DNA from 3 places in the Halomonas sp. KX33721 genome. Region 3 is predicted to be linked to each of the others. Evidence: predicted binding sites of a transcription regulator. Region 3 holds the regulator's gene; each other region holds the start of a gene.
What was found. Region 3 encodes FNR, which switches genes on or off when oxygen is low (the NO sensors DNR and NnrR bind a similar motif). Its sites were predicted from a motif close to TTGATNTANATCAA; they were not measured.
Positions count from the first base shown of each region.

Region 1 (10,017 bases), on a different contig from region 3:
AGTAAGGCGGATTGGAAACGATGGCATCAAAGGGCTTTTCATCCCCAAAGTGCGGGTTGGTCAGGGTGTTGCCCAGCTGAATATCGAACTTGTCGTAGTTAATGTTGTGCAAAAACATATTCATACGGGCAAGGTTATACGTGGTGTGGTTAATCTCCTGGCCGTAAAAACCTTCTTCAATGATGTGGTTATCAAAGTGCTTTTTGGCTTGCAGCAGCAGCGAGCCACTGCCCGCTGCGGGGTCGTAAATCTTGTTAACGCTGGTCTGTTTGTGCATGGCTAGCTGAGCAATCAGTCGGGACACATGCTGCGGGGTAAAAAACTCACCACCGGATTTACCGGCATTAGCGGCATAGTTGGAGATCAAGAACTCGTAGGCATCGCCAAACAGGTCAATCTGGCTGCCTGCGTTTTCTTCAAAAAAGGCGTGACCAAAATCTAACCCAGCTACTCCTCTTAGCACATGCGCCAAGCGGGTGTTTTTGTCCCTTACCGTGCTGCCTAGGCGGTTGCTGGTGGTGTCAAAATCAGCGAACAGGCCTTTAATGTCGGCTTCAGACGGATAGCCGTTGGCGGAGTTTTCAATATCCGAAAAGATAGTCGCCAGATCGGTGTTCAGGCTTTCGTTGGTGTTGGCGCTTTTTGCCACGTTGCTGAACAGCTGGCTGGGGTAGATAAAGTAGCCCTTGGTTTTGATGGCATCATCTTTGATGTCGGGCGTGATTACGCTATCAGGCAGCTCGGCATAGTTGACGCTGTCATCACCGGCTTCGATGTAATTGACAAAATTCTCGCTGATAAAGCGATAAAACAGAGTGCCAAGTACGTAATGCTTAAAATCCCAGCCATCGACTGAGCCACGCACATCGTTGGCAATGGCCCAAATTTGGCGTTGCAGGGCGGCACGTTGTTGGGTGCTAGTCATGACTCTTTACTCGTTTTAAATCGTTGGTGGTGGTTGCTCTATCATAACGGCAGTGTGACGTCTCAATCGACTGCGGCCCTCTTAATCCGTCGTTCTCCTCGTCCGTCGCTTCCCCGCCGCACTGTTACGGCTCCCCGTAGCTGTCTTACTACCAGTGCTTTTACGCCGTGTGTAGCTTTTCTTAGTGGCTCCGCTGCGTTTGGCGGGGCCTCCAACTTCGCCTTGGGCGGTTTGTAAGCTATGGTGTAGTCTGGCCGCGTCGCTTTGGCTTAGTAGGGCGCGTAAGTCTTCCAGCAGCGCCTGCTGGAAGGCGTTGGGGTCGTCTTGTTGTTCAGAGATCGCTCGCAGGCGTTGCTCCCAGAGGGCAGTACGTTCCGGTGTACTGACGGCGCTGGGCAGGGCGGCGATTAGCGCGCAGCCGAGTTTGGTGGCGCGTAGGGCTTTTTGCTGGCGCACTAGGTAGCCGCGCTGCACCAGGGTTTCGATAATGCCTGCGCGGGTGGCTTCGGTGCCCAGGCCGTCGGTGTCGCGCAGAGTGCGGCGCACGTTTGGGTCGTCTACGTAGCGGCCAATGTTCATCATTGCTTTGATTAAGCTGGCATCGGTGAATGGTTCTGATGGCCGGGTCTCTTTTTCTTCCACGCCTGCGGCGAGTGCTTGGCAGGCTTCGCCTTGGGTGAGCGGTGGCAGCGGCGGGGTGTCTTCGCGGGTGGTGAACAGTGGCTTCCAGCCGGGGTCGAGAATGCTTTGGCCGCGAGCGCGAAAGGCTTCATTCAGCAGGGTGAACTCGGCTTTCACTTCAAAAGTGCGCAGCGGGCGGTAGAACTGCGCCATCACGTTGCGCACGATTAGCCGAAACACATGGCCTTCGGTGGCGGAAAGCTGGCTGACATCGGCGGGCTTGCCGGTCGGTGCTAAGGCGTGGTGCGCGCCCACCTGCTTATCGTTCCAGGCTTTCGAGCGTAGGGTAAAGTCGGCCCCGTTGAGCCAACCTCGTAACGTGTCGTCATTCTGGCAAGCACCGGAGAGGCTGCGCTGGGCAAGCGCTAGGTGCTCTTCCGGAAGGTAGCGGCAGTCTGAGCGGGGGTAGGTGATCAGTTTGTGCTGCTCGTAAAGCCGCTGGCAAACATCCAGCACCATCTGCGCGGAAAGCCCAAAGCGGCGGGCGGCATCTACCTGCAAGGCAGAGAGCGAGTAGGGCAGCGGTGGCGCTTGGCGCTTTTCTTGCTGGTCTAATGTGGTGAGCGTGCCGCGTGCGCCGGGTAGTTGAGCGGCCAGGGCATCGGCGGGCGTGCGGTCAATCAGTCGCCCTTGCTCATCCAAAGGTTGATGCGCTTTAGGAGCCCACCAGGCACGCAGCTGGCCTTGCGCCACCTGTAAATCTACCCAAAGCGGGTAGAACGGATGGGGTTTGAAATCACGAATGCTGTTATCCCGCCGTACAATCAGCCCAAGTACCGGGGTTTGTACGCGGCCTACCGAGAGCACGCCATCGTGCCCAGCTTGGCGGCCGGTGAGCGTCCAGGCGCGGGTGAGATTAATACCATACAGCCAGTCAGCCCGAGAGCGCGCTTGGGCGGCCTGAAACAGCGGCTGAAACTCAGCATTCGGCCGCAGGCTGGCCAGCGCTCGGCTTACCGCTGGGCGGTTGAGGTCGCTAATCAATAGCCGCTGCACCGGGCCACGATACTTCAAATACTCGATCACCTCTTGTACCAGCAGTTGGCCTTCGCGGTCTGGGTCGCCAGCGTGCACCACGCTGGTAGCCTGCTTGATCAGTTTACGAATCACTGCTAACTGGCCACGGGCTTTGGAGCGCGGCGCGAGCTGCCACGTGTCGGGCACGATGGGCAGCCGGTCGAGCCGCCACTGTTTATCGGCGGGGTCGTAGGCTTCCGGTGGAGCTTGCTCTAGCAGGTGGCCCAGGCACCAAGTCACCGTGGTATCGCCGCACACAATCGCGCCTTCCTGGCGCTTGCCGCCACCGGGCAGGGCGTCGGCAATGGCACGGGCGAGGCTGGGTTTCTCGGCGATAATCAAGCGCATACGGTAGGCCCTGGTAGCGGTCTTTGAAAGAGTGTCATGGTAGCAGAAGCCGCTCAGTGGGTTGAACGTCGAGGCGTGAAAATTTATACAGGTACTTAAAAGGTGTCGTGTGTCATTTGTTTGTATAGTTTTTGTATAGAGTTATCGGATTGAGTAAGCTGTCGCAAAGCACTGGGAGGCGGTTTTTATGCGCGAGCGCGGTAGAACACGACGTTTATTTGGGCTGGGTGCGCGTACGGGTGGTGCCCTGCTGAAAACGCGGTTAGGCGGCCAAGGCGCTCCGCTGGCGCTGTATCGCGAATCCGCTGAGTGTATTACCCCGCTGTTCGCCCCAGGCGAGCAGGATTTCAGCGACGTGCGCGTTCATCGCCGCCTGCGGGAGCTCACCCCCAAAGTGTGGGCCGCCATGGATCGTCTTCAGCCCCCGGCAGATACGCTGCTGCTCTCTCGGGCGCTCAACGGCCACTACTGGAACTTGGTACGCTTAAAGGCCCGTTTAGATATGCACGACCGAACTCAGCCGCTGCTGGGCTGGGCGCGTACTGCTTAGCCAAGGCCCTGCCAAGCGATGACCGCTGCGGTAGCCCCGCCAGCCATGCTAGACTATTGCGCTTTTTAATCGGTTTTACAGATTTTATAGTCTTGAAGACAGTGGAGACGGCAATGCTGGCGGTATGGGTCGATCAACTGCTGGGATTTGCCTCTGGGGCACTCTCGGCAATCAGGCAGCAGGAACACTACCCCGATTTTATGACGTGGGTACGTGACAAAGGCGCGCAGGCGTTTAACGGCGATGTGGCCACCGCACAGGCGCTAGCGCCCATTTTATGGTCGCAAACTCCGCTAGAGCGGCTGGATTTTGCTAGCGAGCCCTTGGCAACACCTGGCCGCAACGAGCCGTGCTGGTGCGATTCCGGACGTAAATATAAGCAGTGCTGCTACCGCGTTAATTTCCCGACCGACATCCCTGAACAGATGATGTGGATGCTCTCGCTGCGCGAATGGAAGGGGGCCACGCTGAAGGCGGCGTTAGATAGCCAGCAGGCACCACCTCAAGCGCTGCTAGAAGCTGGGCTGATTGCCGCAGAGAGTGGTCAAACCGGCCGTTCCATGCAGATTCTTGAGTCGCTGTTTGATGGTAGCGACTGGTCGCGCCTGCCAGAGCAGGCTGAGCCAGCTTTTGAAATTCTGCTGGATATCTATCAAGAGCGCGGCTTTACCCGCAAGCGTGCCGACCTGTTGGACGACGTGATGGAGCGCGGGCCGCTGTTTTTACGCGGCGTGGCCCTTGAGAGGCTGTGCTTGATGCACCTGGATAACGATGATTTAGATAGCGCCCGCGCGGCGTTTGTCAAAGCTCAGCAGGCGCTGCCCGATTCGCCAACGCTGGCCTACATTGAAGCCATGCTGCTACTCCATGAAGGCCATGAGAAAGAGGCCAAAGAGCGCGCTAATTTCTGGTATCGCCGGTTGGTGCGCCAAGGGGATCTGGATGAAGATCAGCTCGAATTCCTGGCCGCTCTGGCAGATAACCCCGGCGCAACGCTGGCCGACCAGCTCTTGAGTGCTGAAGAAGATATGGCGACGCCGCTGGTCTCGCTTCAGGCGCTGCTAGCGGCGCTGCCCGTTGCTCCCAAGCTTTCCATTGAGCAGGATGCTGAGACTGGCCGCCTGCACTACACCACTACCGCCCGTGAAGAGACGCTGTTTGCCGCGTGGCACGAGCAGTTCCAGGTCATGGTAGATGAAGAGGTGGCGCTGGGCTTCCGTGACGACCCCTGGGTCAATGCGATTGATTGGATGTCGGCGCTGTGCGCCCACCCGGAGTGGCTGGATGCGCCGCAAGTGGTGCAAGACCTAACGCTGGCGCTGACCAGCCGCTTCGGCAGCCTACCGTGGATGGCACCCAGCCTGCTGGAACCGTTGGCGCTGCGCCTTTCACGCTGGCTGGAACAGGCCCGCGCCGCAGGCGACGGCAGCCTGTGTTGGGACGATGCCGATAATGTCATGCTGCTGCGCACCGGCTTGGCGCTGGTTGTCGGCATGGAGCGTGGCGCTCGCCAACACTCCCGGGAGCTAGCCGAAGAGCTGCTGGCGATTGACCAAGAAGATAGCCTGGGCTTGAAAGAGCTGGTGCTTGATCAACTGCTGCGCGATGACCGCAACGAAGAGGCGCTGGCGCTGACTGAAGAGCCGCAAAAAGATGACGGCTCGCTGGTGTTAGGGTTGCTGATGGGGCGCACGCTGGCGCTTTACCGGTTAGGGCAGCAGGAGGCCGCCGAAGCGGCACTGGCGGAGGTGGTTGCCCACAACCGCCACGCGCTAGAACTAATTTGCGCGGAGAACCCAAGGCCCTCCATGCCTCATCCTGATGGGCAGGTTGACCCTGGCTCCCGAGCGGAAGCGTGGCAGTACCGTACGCTGATGCGCGACCAGTGGCGCACCACGCCAGGGGCGCTGGATTGGTTAGCCAGCCACCGCTGAGCTATTCGCTGACGGTTTTTAGCTGCCTGCCTCGGTAACTGGGGTAGGCACTAGCTGTTTATCTCGGCTTATCCAAATGGCCAGCAGAATGGCGGGTAAGCCGAGCACTGTGGCTACCACAAAGAAAGTGGCATAACCCTGAGCGCTTACCACAATCCCGCCAAACCCGCTCAGGAATTTCCCCGGTAGCGTCATCAGCGACGAAAACAGCGCGTACTGCGTGGCGGTATATGCCCGCGAGGTCAAGCTTGAAAGAAACGCGATAAACACCGCACTGGCCAGGCCGTTGGCTAGGTTATCGCCAATGATCGTGACTACCAGCATCGGCACCTGATTGCCGATTAGCGCAAGCACCGCAAACAGCAGGTTGGTGACCATCACCAGCCCCGCGCCGAAAATCAGCAGTGGGCCAATGCCGTAACGGGCCACCAGCAGCCCGCCTAGAATGCCTCCTGCAATGCTCATCGCAATCCCGAAAATATTGGTGACGTTGGCAATAGTCGCCAGTGAAAAGCCCAGGTCGATATAGAGCGGGTTGGCCATCGATGCCATGGCCAGGTCGCTGATACGGAACACGGCAATAAACACCAAAATACCCATCGCCTTCACCCCATAGCGGCGGAAGAAGTCGGTAAACGGGCAAACAATCGCGCCAATCACCCAAGCGCCCAAGCGGCGCAGCGTTTTGGGCTTTCCACGGCTGGCGCGAATAAAGGCGCGCACTTTGGGTTCATGGATTAGTTGCACGGTTAATGAAGCGCGCTTGGGTTCTGGGCGAATCAGTACGGTGATCACGCCAATGCTCACCAGGGCGGCCATGGTCAGGTAAGCCGCGTTCCACGATACCGCCGATGCCACATAAAGCGCACCGGCCCCTGCCGCTAGTAGCCCGCCGCGATAGCCAATAATGTAGGTGGAGGCCATGGCTGCTTGAACATCATCATCGGCGGATTCAATACGGTAAGCATCAATGGCGATATCTTGCGTGGCGGAGCCAAACGCCACCAATAGCGCAAAGGCGGCGACCCAGCTAGGTTGTCGATTGGGTCTACTCCTGCGAGGCCAATGAGACCGGCGGCAATCATGCCCTGGGCCAACAGCATCCAGCCGCGTCGTTGTCCAAAGGCGCGGGTGAGCAGAGGCAGCGCGAGTCGGTCTACCACCGGTGCCCAGAAGAATTTGATGGAGTAGAGCATGCCGATCCAGGCAAAAAAACCGATGGCAGCTACTTCGACCCCGTCGCTACGTAGCCATGCGGAGAGCGTCGAAAACACCAGTAGAAAGGGCAGGCCAGCGGAAAAGCCTAAAAACAGCATGGTGATGACAGGCGCTTTGCAGTAAATACCAAGCGCCGCCAGCCAACTGCGCTGAGGAGTCGGGGTGGGCATGTAAGGGAGTACTCCAAAAAGAAACATCGGTGACGTGGGCCGCTCAAAAACCCGTCGATGTTAGACTATGGATAGGGTTCATGGTTGGCGTTCCATGACAAAGCCGACAGCTTACCGGAGAGGAGTTTTCCATGTCGATTACCGCCCATCAGGTAGTGACTCTGCACTACGTGCTTAGCGATGTGCTCAGCGATGGCAGCCCCCGCGTGTTGGATGACTCCAACGCACGTCAGAAACCCCTGGAGTATCTTCACGGCCACGATAATATTTTGCCGGGCTTGGAGCGAGATTTAACCGGCAAAGCCGTAGGTGATGAACTAAGCGTCACGCTGGCTCCCGCTGATGCTTACGGCCTGCGTAACGAAGAGTTGGTGCAAGAGGTGAGTCGCGCGTCGTTTGGCGGTGCAGAGATTGAGCCAGGCAGCCGTTTTCAAACCGAAGGCGAGGCTGGCCCGCAGATCGTCACCGTGCTGAACATCGACGGCGATACCGTCACGGTGGATACCAACCACCCCTTGGCGGGCCATACGCTGCGCTATCAGGTGAAGATTCTAGACGTTCGCGATGCCACCCGTGCAGAGCTTGCTAAAGGCCATCCGCTGCCACCGGGCACCGAGCACAGCAAAGTAGAAGACCGTAAAGTGCTCTAAAAAAGCCGTTTTTATCGGGTGAAGCGCGTTAAAAACTGACCTGTATCAAGTTCCCGTTTACCCTTGCGGCCACCATTTTAAAAGCTTGACCCAGGTCAGTTTCCCCTTCTCTGAACGCAGTACGATGGCCCCATACATCACGGCGGGAGGGAAGCACCATGTACTGGGATGATGCGGTAATTTTCGGCCTAGTTACTGTCGCGCTAATGATCACCTTTATGGTTGGTTGGGTAGGCTTTGTGGTACGTGACCATTTGCGTAAGGATGAACGTAAGAAGCCTTAATTCAGCAGGCTGTGTCAGTCGTCAGGGGAGGGGGCTTACGTTAATGTGTAAGCTTCCTGTTGCCGGCCCAAGGGGCCGGCTTTTTTGCGTCTTTTTTTTTAAGTTGTATTAATAACCGTTGAAGCGCATTGGCAGTTATGCGTTGGTAAAGTGCCTGTTTTAAGCCTAAAGTACTCAACCACATTAGGAAGCTCACTGCTATGAATGCTGTCTTTTCACGCTTGCCGATGCATTGGCGCTGTGGGGCGCTAATAAAAGCAGGATTAGTACTCGTCTTTACCACTGTTGGAGGGGCACCTGTCTCGGCAAATGCTCAGACATTAACCCTGATTAATGGTGAGTCAACGCAAAAGATCGCGCTCGGCGAGCTACTCCACCAATCGGATGTCACGTTTACAGTGTTCGACCCTTATCAGGGCCGCGACGTTGAAATGCGCGGCGTTGCGTTTCGTGATTTTTTAATCGAACACTTTGGTGAGATACCGCCAGCATTGCACTTTACGACCTGGGATGACTACGAAGTGAGCCTGGGGCTGGGATGACCCAACCTGGTACTTGGTGACGTCTGAAGATGGCGAGCCGCTGACGCTACGCACACGGGGGCCTATTCGGTTAGTTGAGCGCGAATATTCGGGCCGCGATGTGGCTAACCTGCGTGATTTCAACGATTGGGTCTGGATGATTCGCAGTATTGAGGCGCAATGGTGAGTGCCACGCCGCCTAATAAATCGCCGGTCTCGTCACGCTTACGGCGTGGAGGGCGGCGTTACGTCACATGGTTGACACTAAGCCTGATGAGCTTTGTTGGGCTGATGGTACTGATTGTGTACGAGGCGCGCTGGGTTTACCCAGAAATACAGGCTTATTTCAGCCAGACGGGCAGCTTAACTGGCCAACAGTTGGCGACTCGTGCGCGTGGTTACGTGCAGCGCGCCCAGGAAAAGCTGTTGATGGCCTCGTCGCCCGTTGAGCTAGGCGAAGCGCGCCTTTCATTGGATCTGGCCTATGGCCTGTTTGATGTGCATATCTACCGCCAGTATTACGCCTGCACTGCATCCAGCCTAGCGTTGATAGATGGGTTGGCTGAGCTCATTGACGCCCAACAGATCGATCCTTTCGATGCGGCCCATGCGCTGTTTATTCCAGTGGAGTGCTTAACTCGTATTGAGATGGATCAGTTGGATCGCCGTGGTATGGCTATCAATGATTTCTCCTCCAGCACGCGCCGTCATAATCAGGTATTGATCTACTCCAGTCTGCTGATTTTTGTCTTAGGCTTGCTCTTTTGGGCGATGCACGAGCGCCAATTGCGGCGCACTCACCGGTATCGGTAACCGCAGTGCGCTCCATCAGGATGTCGCCGCTTACTCAGGCCGCTCCATAGGGCTGATTCTGGTCGATATCGATTTCTTTAAGCAGTATAACGATGCCTTGGGCCACCCTGAGGGGGATCGCCTGCTGCGCCTGCTGGCGAATTTACTAGGAGATGCGCTCGGTGCCGAGGCCACGCTATATCGCCTTGGGGGCGATGAGTTTGCCGCGTTGCTGCCGTGTCCCACTGATCAAGCGCTGACCCAGTATTGTGAGGCGTTACAAGTAGAGCTTGAGGCGGCGCAGTTCTCGCACCCTGCCCATCCCGATAACAAAGATGTCACCTTAAGTATTGGGGGAGCGCGCTTTGTAGCCGATGCAAACTCGTTTGCGGTGGCCTATGAGGCGGCCGACAAAGCGCTCTATCAGGTGAAAACAGCAGGGCGTGATGGCTGGCAGGTTACTGCAAGCGCATAACATCTTTGTACATGGGAGCCAGGCGGCCGAGCATATCGTTGCGGGCCGCCAGCGGCACTCCTTCCTCTACCATGGCCGCGTCCAGGTACTCCACTACTCGATTAAAATGCGCATCGGTAATGCCCATGGTTTGGTGGGCGCGGTCCATGGGTGGGCCTTTGTACTGGCAGGGGCCGTCGCTTACATCACACAGCTGAGAGGCCAGCGATGCCGCAAACAGGTCAATATTGTTATTGGCAAAGTAGCTGACGATCTCTTCGTCATCGGCAATGCGGTAAAGCAGGTTTTCGACCACGGCTTCAATGGTGGGCTGGCCGCCGATACGCTCATACAGCGTGGCGTGTTGGTGATGCTGGGCACAGCCGGTTAGCAACAGCGTACCGATGAACGCACTGGTCATTAGCAGGCTGCGCGAAGTGCTTTTCAACTCGGTGCCTAAGTACCTAAGCAAA
Region 1 covers NZ_LVIA01000020.1:8,745-18,761, forward strand. The annotation lists gene A3220_RS08090 (type I restriction-modification system subunit M) at 1-925, opposite strand, end outside; gene A3220_RS08095 (DNA topoisomerase III) at 1,007-2,971, opposite strand; partial or broken gene A3220_RS08100 (AarF/ABC1/UbiB kinase family protein) at 3,240-3,521, shown strand; gene A3220_RS08105 (SEC-C domain-containing protein) at 3,635-5,455, shown strand; partial or broken gene A3220_RS08110 (MFS transporter) at 5,474-6,843, opposite strand; gene A3220_RS08115 (peptidylprolyl isomerase) at 6,975-7,493, shown strand; gene ccoM (cytochrome c oxidase subunit CcoM) at 7,652-7,777, shown strand; gene A3220_RS17860 (hypothetical protein) at 7,978-8,319, shown strand; gene A3220_RS17865 (hypothetical protein) at 8,336-8,485, shown strand; gene A3220_RS17870 (hypothetical protein) at 8,479-9,111, shown strand; gene A3220_RS17875 (GGDEF domain-containing protein) at 9,104-9,565, shown strand; gene A3220_RS08130 (group 1 truncated hemoglobin) at 9,549-9,992, opposite strand.
Region 1: ccoM (cytochrome c oxidase subunit CcoM) is a predicted target of FNR. The motif match lies at 7,529-7,542, and genes of this name have one in related genera.

Region 2 (10,017 bases), on a different contig from region 3:
TGGGCCCGATGCTGCAAGGTCTGAACAAGCCGGTGAACGATCTGTCCCGCGGCGCCCTGGTGGATGACATCGTCTACACCATCGCCCTCACCGCGATTCAGGCCAGCCAGCGGAAAGGCTAAGCACTCCCCGAGCCCTGTATACGTATCCGCTGAAAGCCGCGCTAAAAAGAACGCCCCGAACAGTTCACTGTTCGGGGCGTTTCAAGTTTTGCGTCAGGTTCAATCGTTGTTAGGCATTACACCCACATCGGCACCATGGCTTCCAGCACCATCACTAAGCTCATCGCAGTGATCGTCAGAATAGAGACCCCAAACACTTTCCTGGCCCAACGAACATCGTCATCTAACCGATAACCGCGCAGTGCGAGGTAGAGCCAGTAGCCGCCCATGACCAGCGCCACACACAGATACCCCATCCCTGCCTGGCTGGCCAGTACCAGCGCCAGCGAGGCGGGAATGAACGCCACGATATAGCCCAGGATGTGATGCTTGGCCATTTTGATCCCGTGCACCACCGGCAGCACCGGAATTGATGCCCGCTGATAATCCGCATAGCGGAAAATCGCAATGGCATAGGAGTGCGGCATTTGCCACAGGCAGAAAATCACCAGTAGCATCAGCGCACCGCTATCGAACTGCCCCGTGACGGCACAGTAGCCCACCACAGGGGGCATGGCCCCGGAAAGGCTGCCCACCAGCGTGCCGTACTCGGAGTGGCGCTTCATGTAGAGGCTGTAGACCCCGACATACACGCCCCAGCCAATCACCGCCAGCGCCACCGTCAAGCCATTGGTGCCCAATGCCAGGCACACGATCCCCGCCACGCCCAGCAGCGCCGAAATACCCAGTGCCTGGGTAATCGAGATACGCCCCTTGGCGAGCGGGCGATGGCGCGTACGCGCCATCAGTGCATCAATATCCCGGTCGATGACGTTGTTACAGGCGCAGCCCGAAGCAATCACCAGGGCAATGCCCATCATCACCGAGGCAAAGGTGACCCAATCGAAGGTGCCGTGAGCGGCTAAAAAGTAGCCGCCCAAGGTCGCAATCAAGTTGCCACCAATGATCCCCGGCTTGGTAAGCGCCAGCACGTCGCGCCAGCGGCTCGGCGCCACGTTTAGCCGATCATCATGTTGAGATGCAGATGCTGCATGATCCATAACGAGCCCCCTACCACCAGGACGAGTATCGTCAGTGTGAAAACGAAGGACATCACGTTCCAGCCTTCGTCGGCTTTGGTATTCATATGCATAAACATGACCAGCTGGACCAAAATCTGCAGCACGGCTGTTATAGCGATGACCACCACCGTCGTGGCGGTGCTCAACGCACCGCTCATAACGACCGCGAACGGAATCACGGTTAGCACTAAAGATAGCAGAAGCCCCGTCACATACGATTTAACGCTGCCGTGGGAAGACGTTGAAGATGATGAATGACTCATGTCACAGCACTCCCATCAGATAAACGAACGAGAACACGCAGATCCACACGATGTCCAGGAAGTGCCAGAACAGGCTCAGGCACAGAATCCGCGGACGTGTCATCGGGGTGATGCCCATGGTCGAAAGCTGCACCAGCATCACTAGAATCCACACCAAACCAACGGTCACGTGGAGGCCGTGGGTGCCGACCAAGGTAAAGAAGGACGAGAGAAACGCGCTCTGATCAGGGCCGTAGCCCTGATGAATCAAGTGCTGAAACTCGTACACTTCCATACCGACGAACGCGGCACCGAGCAAGAAGGTGATCGCCAGCCACGCTTTTACTTGGCCGACGCGCTCGGCATTCATCGCCAGTACGCCCATGCCAAAGGTGAAACTACTGAACAGCAGCAGAAAGGTTTCCACCAGCACAAAGGGCAGCTCGAAAATATCTGCCGCCGTTGGCCCGGCGGCCGTGCCTTTCATCAGCACGGCGTAGGTAGCGAACAGTGACCCGAAGATCACCAGGTCACTCATCAAGTAGACCCAGAAGCCAAATACTTTCGTGCCGGTCGCGTCGTGGTGCTCATGGGGCTCGGACGCGGCGCCATGATGTAGGGTATCGGTGGCCATTACGCGCGTGCCTCCACATAGTTGGTCTGTTCACGGTCAGACGCTGCGCTGCTCGGCGCAGACGTTTTGCGCTTTTCGTGCGCGCGCTCGATGCGCGCCACTTCGGCGGCGGGCACGTAGTAGTCGATATCTTCGTTGAATACACGGGCGATGAAACTGACGACGACGCCCAATGCACCCACGGCTGCCAGCCACCAGATATGCCACACCAGCGCAAAGCCTAGAATCAGCGCGAAGAAGCTGATGACCGGCCCCGCCACGGTGTTACGCGGCATGTGAATATCGGTGTAGGGCGCTTCGTCCAACTGCTCGTTACCCCGCTGCTTTTGCGACCAGAAGCTGTCGATGTCACCGACTTCCGGCAGGCGAGCAAAGTTGTAGAACGGCGCAGGAGAAGAGGTCGACCACTCCAGCGTGCGGCCATCCCAGGGGTCGCCGGTTAGATCTGCATTCAGCTTGCGGTCGCGGATACTGACCCAGAACTGAATGATGGTGCAGGCAATCCCCATCATGATGATCACGGCACCTACCCAAGCCAGAATCATCCAGGGTTGCCACTCAGGATTGGCGTAGGACTGCATACGGCGCACGGCACCGAAGAAGCTCAAGACATAGAGCGGCATGAACGCGACGTAGAAGCCGATGAACCAGCACCAGAACGAGCGCTTGCCCCACTTCTCGCTCAGCGTGAAGCCGAACGCTTTGGGGAACCAGTAGGTCAGGCCCGCCATCATGCCGAACACCACGCCGCCAATGATCACGTTGTGGAAGTGGGCAATCACGAACAGGCTGTTGTGCAACACGAAGTTGGCTGCCGGTAACGCCAGCATGACGCCGGTCATACCGCCTAGGGTAAAGGTGATGATGAAGCCCAGAGTCCACAGCACTGGCGAGGTCAGCTCTAGGCTGCCGCGGAAAATAGTGAACAGCCAGTTGAACACCTTCACCCCGGTGGGGATGGCAATGATCATCGTCATGATGCCGAAGAAGGCATTGACGTTGGCACCGGCCCCCATGGTGAAGAAGTGGTGCAACCAGACGATGAACGACAGCAGCGTGATCGCCACCGTGGCCCAGACCATGGTTTTGTAACCAAACAGGCGCTTGCGGGCGAAGGTGGCGATGACTTCAGAGAACACGCCAAAGGCCGGCAGAATCAGAATGTACACTTCCGGGTGACCCCAGGCCCAAATGAGGTTGACGTACATCATCATGTTGCCGCCAAAGTCATTGGTGAAGAAGTGCATACCGAAGTAGCGGTCAAGGGTTAGCAGCGCGATGGTCGCAGTCAGAATCGGGAACGAGGCAATAATCAGGACGTTGGCGCACAGCGACGTCCAGGTAAAAATCGGCATGCGGAACAGGGTCATGCCTTTGGTGCGCATTTTCAGAATGGTGACGAAGAAGTTGATGCCGGTGAGCGTGGTGCCTATCCCGGATATTTGCAGTGCCCATATCCAGTAATCAACCCCCACCCCAGGGCTAAACTCTATCCCCGATAAAGGCGCATAAGCGAGCCAGCCGGTTTTGGCGAACTCCCCTACCACGAGGGAAATATTGACCAAAATCGCCGAGACAGCGAACAGCCAGAAACTCAGGTTATTCAAAAACGGGAAAGCAACGTCGCGGGCGCCGATTTGCAGCGGCACCACCAGGTTCATCAGGCCGATGACCATGGGCATCGCAACGAAGAAGATCATGATTACGCCGTGGGCGGTAAAGATCTGATCGTAGTGTTCAGGAGGGAGATAACCAGCAGCCCCACCGGCCGCCATGGCCAACTGGGTACGCATCATAATCGCATCGGCAAAGCCGCGAAGCAGCATCACCAAGGCCACCACAAAGTACATAATGCCGAGCTTTTTGTGGTCAACGGAGGTAAACCACTCGTTCCACAGCCAGCCCCACTTACGGTAATACGTCAATGCGCCAAGTAGCGCGGCACCCCCGATCGCCATAAAGGCAGCAACGACCATAATGATCGGTTCGTGATACGGAATTGCTTCTAACGTGAGTTTTCCAAACATGCTTAACCCCCCGCTTCAACGCTTGTGGGATGGCCGCCCATGGCGTGGTCATCACCTGCATGCTGATTGGTAACGTGGCCGATCGCGGCCTGCTGTTGAGAAGCGCTGGCGCTCTCTAGCTCGCTGGATTCACCGTGACTTTCGTGGGCATCGCTGATGGCATCACCGTGGCTTGCATGACCGCCGTGCCCGCTGCCGTCACCACCGTGGAAGCTGCTGACAACCGACTCATACAGCTCGGGCGTGACCGCCGAGAAGTACTCCACCGGGTGGTATTCACTCGGCTCTGCCAGGGCGTTGTAGCCTTCAGGGAAGGTAAGGGTGTCATCGGCTGCGCGCACGTTTTCCACCCAGGCATCGAATTCCGCCGGAGAGGTGACGTGGGCATCGAAGGTCATCCCAGAGAAGCCAGCGCCGCTGTAGTTGGTGGAACGGCCGGGGTAGACGCCCTCTTCGTCGGCAATCAGGTGAACGTCGTTATCCATGCCCGCCATGGCGTAAATCTGGCTGCCTAAACGTGGAATGAAGAACGCGTTCATTACCGAGCCAGAACTCACTCGGAAGCGCACTGGGGTATCTACCGGGAACGCCAGTTCATTGACGCTAGCAATGCCCTGTTCGGGATAGATGAACAGCCACTTCCAATCCAGCGCCACGGCTTGGATCTCCATGGGCGCCACGTCGCTCTCAAGCGGCTTGTGGGGGTCCAGGCTGTGGGAGGTTTTCCAGGTAAGAAAGGCGAGAACAGCAATGATCAAGCAGGGAACGGTCCAAACCGCCGCCTCGATGGCATTGGAGTGCGCCCAATCCGGCAGATACTTGGCAACGCGGTTGCTGCGGCGGTAACGCCAGCCGAACAAAAGCGTCATCACGATGACCGGAATGACCACGATCAGCATCAACCCAAAGGAGGTCAGAATCAGCGAGCGCTGCTCAACGCCAATCTGCCCCTTCGGATCCAGCAATGCAGAACTGCAGCCCGTTAACAGCAAGCACAATACGACGAGCACAAACGTGCCTCGCCTGCGCCAGTGGGTAGGTAGTTGCATGGTGTGATCTCATCAGAGAGTTGTCTAAAACAGCCTGCTGTTTGGCTAGCTAACTAGCCAGCTATATAGCAAGCTAACTATCACCCCATACTTTTCCCAGAACAGTGAGAGCGTAAGCGTTGCTCCGGGAAAAATATGCGCCACCGCATGGGGTTGGTGGCGAGCCTCGGCCTGCGCTGATGCGCATCAACTAAGACTAAAGTATTTTCTATTGATCTGAGTCAATCAGAAAGAGACGTTATGCCGCACCCCGCGCACCGGTTTGAAGAGGGCGATACGGGGCTTCGACCGTCTTTCATTAGGCGAGCGTGACGTTAAGCGCGGGCAGCGGATGGCGCTCCAGCAAACCAGGGGCGCGCTCGTCGTCGGTGACGATGACATCGAAGTCTTCCAGCGAGGCAAAATAGGCCGGGCGAACCACGCCAAATTTGCTGGCATCGACCACCAACAGTCGCTGCATTGCCGTGGCAATGGCCGCTTGCTTTGGCCCTACTTCGTGAAAATGGAAGCAGCTTACGCCTCGTTCGCAATCCACGCCGGCAGCAGAGATCAGCGCCTTGTTGATGCCCAAGCGCTCGATGGCCGCGCCCATACCGTCGCTGCCAAACGATTGAGAGGACGCGTAGAAAAGCCCACCTAGCAATACGAGGCGCACATTGGGCAGCCCAGCGACGGCGTTGGCTACGTTGAGGGCATAAGTCACCACGGTTAGCTCTCGGAAACGACTAAGCTGACCCAGCAGTGGAATGAGCGTGGAGCCGCAGTCGATAAACAGCGTATCGCCCTCTTCGATGAAGCTGGCCGCGCGCTGGCAAAGGCGCTGTTTGACTTGGTAATGGCTCGCCTGCTGCTCGGTCAAATCGTATACCGGCGTCACGCCGGGGTAGCTGGCCATCACCAATCGCCCACCCAACAGGCTAATGGCCGACGGCTGCGTCGAGAGATCCCGTCGAATGGTCATTTCGGAGACGCCGCACAGCTCGGCGGCATCTCGAAGATGCAGGGTTCCCCCGCTGGCCAGCGCTTCTTGCAGCATGGCCATGCGCTGTGCGCTGCGATCGTTCATGTCCGGCATCTCCTTATGATTCATTTTGTTATCGGCATTGCGCCCCGCCAGGCATCCTATGCTGAGCTAGGGCCCTGCCAATTTCCACTACTGCGCACTCTTTTCACTGGCGTCACCCACCCGTGATGCGCTTATCACATTTAAACAGCGTTGATGTGACAATGCTTGCAAATCAACGTTAAAAAAATAACACTCAATGTTATAATTTTAACATTACGCCAGCCTACACGACCCACAACGTCGGTACGCCAGTTGCTCTGGTACCGTAATATAACCCTGTTGAGGCTTCCATGACTGCTTTATCCCACTCTCGTTCTTCTTCGTTCGTCACGCTTGGCGCTGGCGTTTTACTGACAAGAGCTGCCTTGGCAACTCCAGCGTTTGCCGACGATGCCGAGCCGCACACCCTTGACCGCCTTTGGTCGTTTGCCAACGTTTCAGTCAACTACCTGGACTGGTCGAACGGCACCGAAGCGCGCACTGCTAGCAACGCAGCGAAAAGCGACTTTACGTATGTTGAAATCGAAGGCGGCGTTGGCTTTAGCTGGGGCGAATTTTACGGCTTCTTCGATTTCGAGAACCCCACTAACGATCAGTTCGACCAAGCCAGTGGCGGTAAAGACAACTTCCGTACCTCCGGCAAAGTGACCTCGCACATTTACCTGGGTGACAGCCCACTTTCGCTGTACGCCCACCTGTACGATTTCCGCGACTACGGCTATGAACTTCGCGAGCAAGACCAAATTCTGGGTCTTGGCTACCGCACCACGCTCGATAACGGCCTATGGTTCAAACCGTTCATCGGCGCCGCGCGGGTACAGAGCAATAGCTACACTGGCATGAACGGCTTTATGGCTGGCTGGGTCGCGGGCTACGACTTCACCGCTCTGAACCAAAACTTCAGCGTGATCAACTGGCACGAGCAGACGTTTGGCCGTGATGACGAGTACCTGACCCAGAACTACGTGGGCGATAAAGCAGGCAGCGTAGGTACCAACGGCGCACTGAGCCTGTGGTGGCACCCGTCTGATCTGATCACCACGGGCGTGCAGTACCGCTACTCAGAGAATAAACTGGGTACCCCGGACGCTTACCAAAATGCGATGATCTACTCAGTTAAGTTGAACTTGCTGTAATCGCTCCCACTCCTCACGATCCGAAGGTACTCCCATGACCCTCATCATGAGCTTGGTTGGTATGGTCACCCTGGTGGCCATCGCCCTAATCTTCTCTTATGACCGCAAGTCGATTCGGCTGCGCACCGTACTGGGTGCTTTTGCTATCCAGGCCGGTATCGGTGCATTCGTGCTCTACGTGCCGTTCGGCCAGGCGGTGCTGCAAACCATTTCCGCCGGTGTTAGCCAGGTACTGGTGTTTGCTAACGACGGTATCGGCTTCCTGTTTGGCGGCCTAGCGATGTGGAAAACGTCGGCTTTGTCTTTGCTATCAAAGTACTGCCGGTCATCATCTTCTTCTCGTCGCTGATTGCCGTGCTCTACTACCTAGGCATCATGCAGTGGGTCATTCGGATTCTGGGCGGCGCACTGCAAAAAGCACTGGGCACCTCGCGCACCGAATCGCTCTCTGCGACTGCGAACATCTTTGTCGGCCAAACCGAAGCACCGCTGGTGGTGCGTCCGTTTATTGCTCGCATGACGCCTTCGCAGCTATTTGCGGTGATGTGTGGTGGCTTAGCCTCGGTAGCCGGTTCCGTTCTAGCAGGCTACGCAGCGCTGGGCATTCCCATGGAGTATCTGGTGGCGGCCTCGTTCATGGCGGCGCCTGGCGGCCTGCTGTTCGCCAAGCTGATCATGCCGGAAACCCAGAACGTGGAAGATAGCGACAGCGTTTCCAAGGTCGATGAAGAGCTGAAAGAGCAGGACGACAAGCCTACCAACGTACTGGATGCCGCGGCGTCCGGCGCGACCTCCGGCCTGATGCTGGCGGCCAACGTGGGTGCCATGCTGCTGGCGTTCATCGGCTTGATCGCGCTGATCAACGGCATTTTAGGCGGCGTTGGCGGCTGGTTCGGCTTTGAATCGCTGAGCCTCGAGCTGATTCTCGGCTGGCTGTTTGCGCCGCTGGCGTTCCTGCTCGGCGTGCCCTGGGAAGAGGCAACGCTGGCAGGTTCTTTCATCGGCCAAAAGCTGGTGGTAAACGAGTTCGTGGCCTATATCAACCTCGCCCCCTACATCGATGGGGAACAGGTGGTGGCGGCTACAGGTCAGATGATGACCCCGCACACCATGGCGATACTCTCCTTTGCACTGTGTGGCTTTGCCAACCTGTCGTCCATTGCGATTCTGCTGGGCGGCTTGGGTAGCATTGCGCCCACGCGTCGCAAAGAGATTGCCCGCTTCGGTGTGAAAGCCGTTTTGGCCGGTACGCTCTCTAACTTGATGTCGGCATCCATTGCTGGCTTCTTTATTGCGCTGGGCAACCTGACGGCTTAACGCAGCGAGTACGACACCATGCAACGGGCGCTGCTATGTTTTCGCAGTGCCCGTTTTGTCTTTTATTGATTTGCGAGAATTTCATGAACGCGACTGCCTCCCCCCAGTTCACTCAAGCCCAACTCACCCAAGCCGCTCGCCAAGCGTTGACGCTGATGGATTTGACCAGCCTGAACGACAGCGACACCGACAGCGTGATCGAAGCGCTGTGCCAGCAGGTGAAGACGCCGTTCGGCAACCCGGCGGCGGTTTGCGTTTATCCGCAGTTCATCGTCACCGCTGCCCGCGCCCTGAGTGCCCACAAGCTGGACGGCCAAGTCAAGATTGCCACCGTGACTAACTTCCCCCACGGCGGCGACGACATCATGGGGGCTGCCCGTGAAACCCGCGAAGCCGTGGCGTCTGGCGCTCACGAAGTCGACGTAGTGTTCCCCTACCGCGCGCTAATGGCAGGCGACGAAGAGACCGGCCGCGAGCTGGTAGAAATGTGTAAAGCCGCCTGCGGCGGACAAGCCCAGCTAAAAGTCATCATCGAATCTGGCGAACTCAAAGAGCCTGCGCTTATCCAACGCGCTAGCGAGCTGGCCATCGAAGGTGGCGCGGACTTTATCAAAACTTCCACCGGTAAAGTACCGGTCAACGCTACCCTGGAAGCCGCCGAGATCATGCTAAAAGCCATCAAAGCCAGCGGTAAAAATGTCGGTTTCAAAGCCGCTGGTGGCGTTCGCACCGCCGAAGAAGCGGCCCAGTACCTGGCGCTGGCTGCCGACATCATGGGCCCGCAGTGGGTGACGCCCGAGTACTTCCGGTTCGGTGCATCCAGCCTACTGACGAACCTACTGAACACGCTAAACGGCAATGCCGATGCCGCGACCAATGGAGGCTACTAAATGTCGTCAAACGCATCTCACCACGCCCTGCTCCCCCAAGAACTGATTCGCCTGAAGCGCGACGGCCAGCCGCTTCCCGCTGAAGAGATCAAAGCCTTCGTACAGGGCATCGCCGACGACCGCATCAGCGACGCGCAGATTGGCGCCTTCACCATGTCGGTGTTTTTAAACGGCATGAGCCGCGAAGAAGTCGTGGCATTGACCACCGCGACGCGCGATTCTGGCCACGTCATGCAGTGGGATTCCCTCAACCTGCCCGGCCCGATTGTGGACAAGCACTCCACCGGCGGCGTGGGCGATCTGGTATCGCTGGTGCTCGGCCCCTGGGTCGCTGCCTGCGGCGCGTTCGTGCCGATGATTTCTGGCCGTGGCCTGGGCCACACCGGCGGCACGCTGGACAAGCTGGAATCAATCCCCGGCTACGACCCCTACCCCGCGCCCGAGCGCTTCAGCGATGTCGTAAAATCCACCGG
Region 2 covers NZ_LVIA01000026.1:76,126-86,142, reverse strand. The annotation lists gene pta (phosphate acetyltransferase) at 1-122, shown strand, start outside; gene cyoE (heme o synthase) at 239-1,162, opposite strand; gene cyoD (cytochrome o ubiquinol oxidase subunit IV) at 1,120-1,446, opposite strand; gene cyoC (cytochrome o ubiquinol oxidase subunit III) at 1,448-2,059, opposite strand; gene cyoB (cytochrome o ubiquinol oxidase subunit I) at 2,059-4,086, opposite strand; gene cyoA (ubiquinol oxidase subunit II) at 4,089-5,135, opposite strand; gene A3220_RS10650 (DeoR/GlpR family DNA-binding transcription regulator) at 5,434-6,201, opposite strand; gene A3220_RS10645 (outer membrane protein OmpK) at 6,492-7,337, shown strand; partial or broken gene A3220_RS10640 (NupC/NupG family nucleoside CNT transporter) at 7,372-8,654, shown strand; gene deoC (deoxyribose-phosphate aldolase) at 8,738-9,544, shown strand; gene deoA (thymidine phosphorylase) at 9,545-10,017, shown strand, end outside.
Region 2: cyoA (ubiquinol oxidase subunit II) is a predicted target of FNR. The motif match lies at 5,347-5,360, and genes of this name have one in related genera.

Region 3 (10,017 bases):
CAAGCTCTCTCGACAGATCGTTGACGATAATCAAGCGGTGATCGTCGAGACGCTGAAGGTCCGCAACATGATGAAAAACACCTGCCTCGCCAAGCACATCGGCGATGCGTCCTGGCATGCTTGATGACCAAGCTGGACTACAAGGCCAGGGAGCAGGGCAAGCATCTGGTCAAGATTGACCCGTGGTTTGCCAGCTCCAAGACCTGCCATGTCTGCCAGCACAAGATGGACGCCATGCCGTTGAACGTCCGGTCGTGGGAGTGCCCTGCCTGCCACACACAGCACGACCGGGACATCAACGCGGCGCTGAACATCAAGCATCAAGGCATTATCGAGCTGAAGGCGGAAGGGCTGTCCGTCTCTGCCCATGGAGGCTTGCGTAAGTCCGGCACATCGTCGGCAGCTGCCTGAGAAGTGGGAAGCCTCGCCCGTGGCGCGTCAGCGCTTAGGGCGGGGAGCAGTCACGAATTTGAAACACTCTATCTCCCATCGAATATCTCAATTCATCTGTCGAAAATTTATGCCATCTGATTTAGAATATTGGTTATGAAGATTTTGATTTGTTATTTATTTATAACTTTTATTTTAATGGTGGTTTATGAAGCCTAAAGAAAAGATGGATTTGAACAAGCTTTATAAAAAAATAAGGGCTAACGCTGGGAGAGCTGTTTGTGATTATTCTATGATTGAAGATGGTGACAAAGTAATGGCTGCCATAAGTGGTGGCAAAGATTCATTTGTTATGCTTGATACTCTGTTGTATTTGAAGAGAGTAGCACCGATTAATTTTGATGTGGTCGCTGTGAATCTCGACCAAAAACAACCCGGTTTTCCGGAGCATGTTCTTCCTGGCTTCTTCAAAAAGAATAATATTGATTATTATATTATGGATAAGGATACATATTCAATTGTTAAAGAGAAAACTCCTGAAGGGAAAACTACTTGTTCACTTTGTTCGAGACTTAGAAGGGGTTCTCTATATGGGTTTGCTGAGGAGATTGGGGCTACAAAAATAGCTCTTGGCCATCACATGGATGACATTGTAGAAACTCTTTTTTTGAATATGTTTTTTAACGGTAAGTTAAAGGCAATGCCTCCTAAGCTGCTAAGTGATGATCGCAGAAATATTGTAATAAGACCGCTTTCTTATTGTCGTGAGAAAGATATTGCTAAGCTGGCATCAATTGTAGAATTTCCAATTATTCCATGTAATCTTTGTGGTTCTCAGGAGAACTTACAAAGACAGAATATAAAAAACATGTTGGCAGGCTGGGAAAAACAAAAAGCGGGTTGTATTGAAAACATATTTAACGGTATCCAGAATGTAAGTCCAAGCCAACTAGCTGACTTAAATCTTTTCGATTTCCACAATCTCGATATCGACAGGTCTAGTAAAGTCATCTCGAACCATACTGGCAGTGTAGATGTTTCTTCGACCAATTTTATAGAAGCAATCAACCTATGATTTTGTAAAGAATACATTGGTGTATCTGGGCTGTCTTTGGTTATATTTTGATCAACTGCATTTGCTTAAAGCTTTTTTTTTACAAAAAATGAATTTTTTTGTATGGCTTGTGTTTGTTTTTCTTTAGAAGAAAGAAAATTAAGTGACTGTATTGTAATGCTTTACTCACTCACTCTTCCTCTTTTAAAAAAATTTGGCATATAAGGCACCTTAAAAGCCATGCCACCGAAGCTGCTCTCGGATGATGGTAAAAACATCGTGATTCGCCCGCTGGCCTACTGCAAAGAGGCGGATATTGCGGAGTTTTCGAGGCTGATGGAGTTTCCGATCATTCCCTGCAACCTGTGCGGCTCTCAGCCCAATATGCAGCGCCAGGTTGTCAAAGAGATGCTGGCGGAGTGGGATAAAAAACACCCCGGCCGGTTGGAAAGTATGTTCAAAGCGGTGACCAACGTTGCCCCTTCGCAGCTTGCCGACCGTGAGCTGTTTGATTTTGCCGGTCTGGAAGCGAAGCAGGCCGCATTGATGGAAGGGCGCATTCAGGCGTTTAACGTGAGTTAACCGCCTGGGCTTCCTCTTCCGCCAGGGTGATGAGGCGCTGCATATCCAAAATATTGACCTCGCGCCCGGAGACGGCCACCACGTTTTGCTGCTGAAAGCGGCTAAGAATACGGCTAACCGTCTCCACCGCGAGGCCTAGATAGTTGCCCATATCTGCCCGTGACATGGAAAGCCGGAAGCTATAGGGGGAGTAGCCCCGGCGCCGAAAACGGTCAGAAAGTGTAATCAAAAAGCTGGCCAGCCGCTGATCGGCAGTTTTGCGTGACAGTAAACGCATCATCCGCCGGTCGTCTCGTAGCTCCTTGCTCATGCTGCGGTAAAGCTGGCCGCGCAGTTCGGGCAGCTCCTCGGAGAGCGAGTCCAAACGGTCAAACGGAATTTCGCATACCGTGGTGGTTTCCAGGGCAATCACGGTGCCGGGGTAGTGTTCTTCGTCAATCCCATCCAGACCCACCAGCTCGCTGGGTAGAAAGAAATTGGTGAGCTGGTCGTTGCCATTCCCTTCGCTAGTCACCTGCTTCAAGCTGCCAGAGCGCACCGCGTAAACGCTGGTGAAAGGATCTCCTTGGCGAAACAGCCGCTCGCCTTTTTTCAACGGCGAGCGGCGGCGGATAATCGCATCGAACTGGCTCATATCCTCAAGCTCTAGGGCAAGCGGTAGGCACAGCGAGCTTAGGCTACAGGTTTGGCAGCGCGCCTCTTGCAGCAGTGAACGTCGTTGGCTGGCAGGATATGACATGTGGTGCTCCCTTTTTATTAGCCATCATAGGCGCAGGGGGTAGGTGTCTCGATACGCTTATAAAATCTTCGAGTAGCGTTGGTTGCCCTGATGTTGCAGGTGATTATCGAAGGCCATGGCTAAGTGCCGAATCAACAGCCGTCCGGTGGGCGTAGCTTGTAAATAGAGGCCTTGGCGCACTAGCAGGCCATCCTGCTCGGCGGTTTTCAACCGTTCAAGAGCGGTTGAAAAGTAGTCAGCGGCATTTATCTGCCAACGCTGGCCTATTGCTTCAAGGTCAATGGCCATATCGCACATTAAGCGCTCAATCACCTCTCTGCGCATTAGGTCATCCTTATTTAAGAGTAACCCTTTTACAGTCGCTAGCCTACCTTCATCTAAGGCAGCTTCATAGTGGGACAGCTGAGTGGGGTTTTGTGCGTAAACGTCGTCTACCCGAGAAATAGCCGACACCCCCAAACCAATCAAGTCGCACTGGGAATGGCTTGAGTAGCCCTGGAAGTTGCGCTGCAGCGTACCGTAGCGCTGTGCCTGAGCCAAGCTGTCCTCTGGGCGAGCAAAGTGATCCATACCAATATGTACATAACCCGCTTGGGTCAGCATCTCAATAGTGGTACGCAAAATAGCCAGTTTTTCATCCGCGCTGGGCAGGTCGGCTTCATTAATACGTCGTTGGGGCGCAAAGCGGGTTGGCATATGGGCATAGTTAAAGACCGACAGCCGTGCCGGGCCCAGTTCAATCACTTGGCTTAGGGTATCAGCGAAGCTTTGCTCGGTTTGAAAGGGCAGGCCATAAATTAAATCGAGGTTGAGCGAGCGAAAACCAAGCCGGTGCGCCTCATCCATCAAGGTTTCAGTGAGCACCCGTGGCTGCACGCGATTAATCGCTGCCTGCACCTGTGGGTTGAGATCCTGAACGCCCAGGCTTAAGCGATTAAAGCCCAGCGACTGCAGGTGGCGCAGGGTAAAGACATCCGCTTCGCGTGGGTCAATTTCAATAGCGTAGTCGCGGTCCGGTGCGCTCGATAAGCCAAACCGTGCATCCAGGCGGTCTATTAAATCGCTCATCTGCGCCAGGGTTAAGAACGTCGGCGTGCCGCCGCCCCAGTGCAGCTGCTGCACTGGCCGCTTTGTATCAAGATGCCGGGAGGTCAGCACCATTTCTCGATCCAGCCGAGACAAGTAGGGCTCGGCGAGGGCTGTATTTTTCGTGGCGATTTTATTGCACGCGCAGTAAAAACAGATTTTGCGACAAAAGGGCACATGAACATAAAGTGAGAGCGGCTTTTGGCTGGCATTGCTGCGTTCAAGCGCCTGGGTCATATCGTCAGCGGTGAACTGGTCGTGAAACGAGAGTGCTGTAGGGTATGAGGTGTAGCGAGGGCCGCTGGTGTCGTAGCGGCGTATCAGGGCGTCATCCCAGGCGGTGGCCTCAATCGCTGCAGAAATAGGGTGAGCGAGAGCAGCAGTGGCATGAACGGGCATAAGGAGCGCTCCTAAGTAGCAGGGCAAAGCAAGAACCGACCAACATAAGCGACGAGCTTCGCAGCTCGAACACGTGTTGGAATGCTACGTCAGCGTAGAAGGGAAAGCGTTGAGCTATATCAAGCGATAGGATGTTTGTATTGAGTATTGTCTAGAGGAGTTTGATGGGTAAGCTCTTAATGTCCGGCATGGGGCATCAGCGCCCAAAGCTGCCACAGGGCAAAACCGATAATCGTCAGCGCGGCAAGGCTACGGGTCGCCGGGTGACGAATTAACTGGCTGAGCTGGCGGGCGGCCAGACCCGTGGCTAACAGGGCAGGCAGCGTTCCCAGGCCGAAGGCCCCCATCAATAACGCCCCTTGTAGCGGGTCGGCAATGGCCAAGCTCCAGGCGAGCATCGAGTACACCAGCCCACAAGGCAGCCAGCCCCACAGGGCACCGAGCGCAAAGGCTTGCGGCAGGTGAACCACGGGCATCAAACGCCGCCCGACGGGTTCGATGAAGCGCCATAGCCTGCGCCCCACGGCTTCGACTTTCAATAGCCCTTTCCACCAGTTGGCGATATACAGCGCCATTAGGATCAGCATCACCGCCGCGACGACCTGCAGCGCGATACGCGCCTGAGGTGACAGCGATACTAAGGTGCCGAGCGCGGCCACCAAGGCCCCTGCCGTCATATAGCTCAGGATACGGCCCGTGTTATAGCTGAGCAGCAATCCCCCCATGCGAGCTGGGTGGCGCATGCTGGGCGGCACGGCAAAGGTGAGCGCACTCATGATGCCGCCGCACATGCCAATGCAGTGAGCACCCCCCATCAGGCCAAACACAAACGCCGCCATCAACGGCGGCAGGTCAAGTCCGGTCGGGTTCACGGCGGTGGCTCACGGTCACGGGGTGGCTTGGTACCTTTTTTGCGCTCGGCGCGCTGTTCGGGGGTGAGATCGTTCTCATCGTCGTCGAACAGAATGCGATGGGCAGGGCCTTCCAAGTCGTCGAACTGGTCATTCTTCACGGCCCAGAAGAACGCCCACACTGCCAGCCCCAACAGAATCAGCGACAGCGGAATCAGTAGATAGAGAATGGTCATACGGTCACCGGTGTGGCTGGGGCTATCTGAGGAGCGGGTGAGGTACGCCAGCGCGTGAGGCGCAGCGCATTACCTACCACGAAGAGAGAGCTTAGCGACATACCGATCGCCGCCAACCAAGGCGGTACCAGCCCCATCGCGGCCAGGGGAAGCGCAGAGAAATTATAGCAAACCGACCAAATCATATTTTGGCGCATGATGCGCCGAGTGGCGCTGGCAATCTCGATGGCCTCGACAATACGTATTAAGCGTGGGCTGAGCAAGACTGCATCGGCCCGAGTGCGTGCCAAGTCGGTGGCGCCATTCATGGCAATGGCCACATCGGCACCGGCGAGCACGGGTACATCGTTAATGCCGTCGCCAATCATGACCACACGTTCGCCCTGCGCCTGCAGATCACGCAGCCGCTCCAGCTTGCCCTCTGGTGATTTGCCCGCGTGCCAGGTGGTGATGTTGAGCTGCTCGGCTAAGCTCTCTACGGCTTCCTGCGTATCGCCTGACAGTAACTCAACGTTAAGCCCTCTGGCCTGCAGGGCGGCTACGGTTTGCGCAGCATCTTCACGGATACCGTCGTGGAGCTTAAACCAGGCCCGCGGGGCGCTATCTTCACTCAGCAGCAGCCACTGCCCGGCGCTGGGCGGCGTGAGTGGTTCCGTCGTTGCAAAATCGGGCTTGCCCAAGCGCCACGTTGCGCCGTTAAGCACGCCTTCTAGCCCGCTGCCGGTGACGCTTTTCACCTGACGCGCCTGCAGTGTGGCATCGCGGAACGGGCGAAACGCGCGGGCAATGGGATGCTCGGAGTGGGCTTCCAGCGCGGCGGCAATGGCCCGTAGCTGTTCGCTACTTTGCTCGTTTAACGGGCAGGTTTGGGTGAGCTGCATCTCGCCACGGGTGAGCGTGCCGGTTTTGTCAAAAATCACCCGCGTGGCGTTAGAAAGTGATTCGATGGCATCGGCGCGGGTGATCAGCACGCCACGCTGGCGCAGTTGCCCATGCCCTGCCGTGAGAGCCGTTGGGGTGGCGAGTGCCAGCGCACAGGGGCAGGTCACCACTAGAACGGAGAGCAGCACCCAAAGCATGCGGGAAGGGTCGATAAACCACCACGCCACGGTCACGCAAGCAGTGACCACCAGCAGGCGCAGTACGAACAGGTGCGCCATGCGCGCCGCCATTTGCGCCAAGCGCGGGCGGCTGGCAAAGGCGCGGTCGGTCAAATCGACGATGCCCGCCACGCGTGCATGGTGGCCTGCATGAGTCACCCGCACCGTGAGCGGATTCTCCATGTTTTGGCTGCCACCTACCACCTGTTCGCCCACACGGCGGGTGACGGGCAGGTACTCGCCGGTCAGCATCGACTCGTCCAGGCTAGACTCGCCATCTTCGATAATACCGTCGGCGGGGACGCCGTGGCCGGGCTTGATAAGTACGCGGTCGCCGGGGGCAAGCTCGCTAGCGGGCAGAATGCGTTCGCTGCCGTCAGCTTCCAGCCGTGTAGCAGAGACCGGTAGTACGCCACTAAGCGCATTGCCGCTATGGCCGCTGCGTCGCCTAGCGCGCCCTTCCACGTAGCGGCCAAACAGTAGGAAGAAGGTGAACATGGCGACCGAGTCAAAATAGACCTCTCCCACGTTAAACAGCACCGCGTAGCTACTGGCGAAATAAGCCCCACCAATGGCGAGTGAAACAGGCACATCCATGCCTAGCACGCCCGTTTTTAGGTCGCGCAGGGCGTTACGGAAGAATGGCTGCGCTGAAAAGAACACCACCGGCGTTGCCAGAGCGAACGAGAGCCAGTGAAACAGCGCAAAGAAGTCTTCACTGAGTTCCCCAGGCCCCGACACATAAATGGGGATGGAGAACATCATGACCTGCATCATCCCGACCGCCGCCACTATTAAGCGGCGCACATTCATGCGCTCTTCATGCTGCAGCCGCGTCTGGGCTTGGTCGGGTTCATAGGGCTGAGCATCGTAACCAATCGCGGCAAGTTCAGCGAATAGCTGCGATAGCTTTACTACGTTTGGGGCCCAGGAAACCCGCAGGCGGTGATGGGTCAGGTTGACTGCGCTAGAGACAACGCCTTCAAGCGCGTTCAAGCGGTGCTCGATGAGCCACGCGCAGGCGGCACAGGTAATCCCTTCTACAGCCAGCGTTGCCCTGACGTGGCCCTCATCGCCGTCTGGGTGAACGAACTGCGCCTGCAGCCCTGGATCGTCAAACACCGACCAAGTATCCGCTTTTGCAGCTTGACGCTCATCGGGGCGCTCGGGCAGTTCGGTACGGTAGCGGTAGTAGCTCTCTAAGCCGCCGTCGACGATGGCGTGTGCTACGGCTTCACAGCCGGGGCAACACAATGACTGGGGCGTGTCGTCCACCACGATTTGCCACGGTGCGCCGTCGGGCACCGGGCTGCCGCAGTGGTAGCAGCTTAGCGCTTTAGTGCTCATTCGCTCTCTGACCGCCCTCCGGGCAGAAGGGCAACGCTCGTTTCATTGGGGAAGCGGGCTTCGCCGATCAGGCGCCACTCGGCGTCATCGCCTTGCACGGGCTGAATCTGTAGGTACCAGCGGTAGCGCAAATTATCCGGCCCCTGAGTGATATAGCGGCCTTCGCGCACGTGTTCTAGTACGAAGGATTGATCACGGTCATCTTCGGTGGGGAAGATGAGGTCCAAATAGAGTTTATCCGGACGAGCATCGCCAGCAAGGTCGATCACAATATCGCTAGTCAGTGGGTCGATGCGCAGGTCGGCGCTCAAATTGAGTTCGCGCGCGCGCTCCTGCTTCGCCAGCACCATGTTAATAGCTTTACCGTGCTCGTAGTAATCCTCCTGGACCACCATGCCGTCGTAGCTCTTGATCGACATGATGGCGAAGCCAGTACTAAATAGGATGGACGAAAACAGCAGCCCTAGTAAAAACCACGGCCAAAACTGTTTGTACCAGGGCGGAATCGAGGTGTCTGACATGACGCATTTATCTCCTAATGTCGCTCAAGAACCGCGTTTCGCGGGTCTGGCGAATTTGCTCATCTTGCTGCGCCTGCAGCGTAAACGTAATCGCGTGGCTGGGCTCGCTTAACGACGCTGGGTCGGCCAGTACGGTAATCACCTGAGTGCGTGATTCACCCGCAGGTACACGCAGCGAGGTGTTATCCAACTGCAAATTAGGTAAGCCTGCCGCGCTAATATCATAGGTGTGATCTTGGGAGTCCAGGTTGCGCACAGTCAGGCTGTAGACGTTGCTGATCTGCCCGTCACGGGTCATTTGGTAGAGCTGAGTACGCTCGCGCTCAGCGTCAAAGCTCATCGGCGTACGGTCATTAACTGCCCAGGCAAAAGTCGCTATCATCACCACCAAAGCAACGAAATAGCCAATCAAGCGCGGGCGAAGAATATGACTTTTCTTGCCTTCCAGCGCGTTCTCGGTGGTGTAGCGAATAAGTCCTCTGGGGTAGCCCATTTTATCCATTACGCTATCGCAGGCATCGATACAGGCGGCGCAGGTAATGCATTCGTACTGCAGCCCGTCGCGGATATCGATGCCGGTCGGGCAGACCTGGACACACAGCTCGCAGTCGATACAGTCACCCAGGCCCGCTTCTCGGACCTCGGCATGGCTGAGCGATTTCTTGCGGTGGCCGCGGGGTTCGCCGCGGGCGTCGTCGTAAGAAACGATCAGCGTATCGCGATCGAACATCACCGACTGGAAGCGAGCATAGGGGCACATGTAAATGCACACCTGCTCACGCAGCCAGCCGGCGTTGAGGTAGGTAAAAACTAAAAAGAAACCTACCCAAAAATAGGACCAGCCATGGGCTTCTAGCGTGGGAAGCTCCTGGACCAGGTCACGAATCGGCGTAAAGTAGCCGACGAACGTCACGCCGGTGGCCAGGGCAATCAGCAGCCAAGCAGCGTGTTTTGCCCCCTTGCGCCAGGCTTTGTTGGCAGTCATCGGCTGATTATCCAGCTTTATGCGCTGATTGCGCGAGCCTTCGATGCGGTGCTCAAGCCAAATGAATAAAAATGTCCAAACGCTCTGCGGGCAGGTGTAGCCACACCAGACACGCCCCGCAAACACGGTGATGAAAAACAGCCCAAAGGCGCAAATGATCAGCAGCCACGAGAGAAGGATGAACTCCTGCGGGTAGAACGTGGCCGAAAAAATGTGGAATTCACGGCCCGGTAGATCAAACCACACGGCAGGGCGGTCGCCCCAGTTCAGCCAGGGGAGCAAAAAGAAGCCCATCATTAGCGCCCAGTTCGCGCTGCGTCGTACCTTTTGAAACAGCCCTTTGATCTCCCGCACGTAGATATGCCGCCGCTTGGCGTACATCTCTTGCGTGGTGGTGTCTCCCGGCGTGTGGTGCCCAACGGTTGGCGGCGTAATATCGTGGCTAGGTATTTTTTCCATGGCGGTGATCGCAGCTCAATAGGCAGGAGTGGACGATAGCCTGGCTCACGCAACCTTCATTGGTGAAGGAGATCGCGTCGCTGTATGTCGAATCGCTATACACACATTGCTAAACAATAGTGTAACGGATAGCCGGGTGGCTGAGCGGATGCTGGATGTAGAAAGGGTGCGGTATGTAACCGCACCCCTTCGTACACGCTGGCGTTAAACGCCTATCAACGGGGTTAGTCGTTGAAACGTAGGCTGTACACGTAAGCGGCCACGAGGT
Region 3 covers NZ_LVIA01000016.1:157,215-167,231, reverse strand. The annotation lists gene A3220_RS18285 (hypothetical protein) at 17-124, shown strand; gene A3220_RS17840 (zinc ribbon domain-containing protein) at 124-411, shown strand; gene ttcA (tRNA 2-thiocytidine(32) synthetase TtcA) at 599-1,465, shown strand; partial or broken gene A3220_RS07420 (tRNA 2-thiocytidine(32) synthetase TtcA) at 1,658-2,026, shown strand; gene fnr (fumarate/nitrate reduction transcriptional regulator Fnr) at 2,013-2,765, opposite strand; gene hemN (oxygen-independent coproporphyrinogen III oxidase) at 2,823-4,250, opposite strand; gene A3220_RS07405 (sulfite exporter TauE/SafE family protein) at 4,427-5,122, opposite strand; gene ccoS (cbb3-type cytochrome oxidase assembly protein CcoS) at 5,119-5,337, opposite strand; gene A3220_RS07395 (heavy metal translocating P-type ATPase) at 5,334-7,784, opposite strand; gene A3220_RS07390 (FixH family protein) at 7,781-8,305, opposite strand; gene ccoG (cytochrome c oxidase accessory protein CcoG) at 8,313-9,749, opposite strand; gene ccoP (cytochrome-c oxidase, cbb3-type subunit III) at 9,974-10,017, opposite strand, start outside.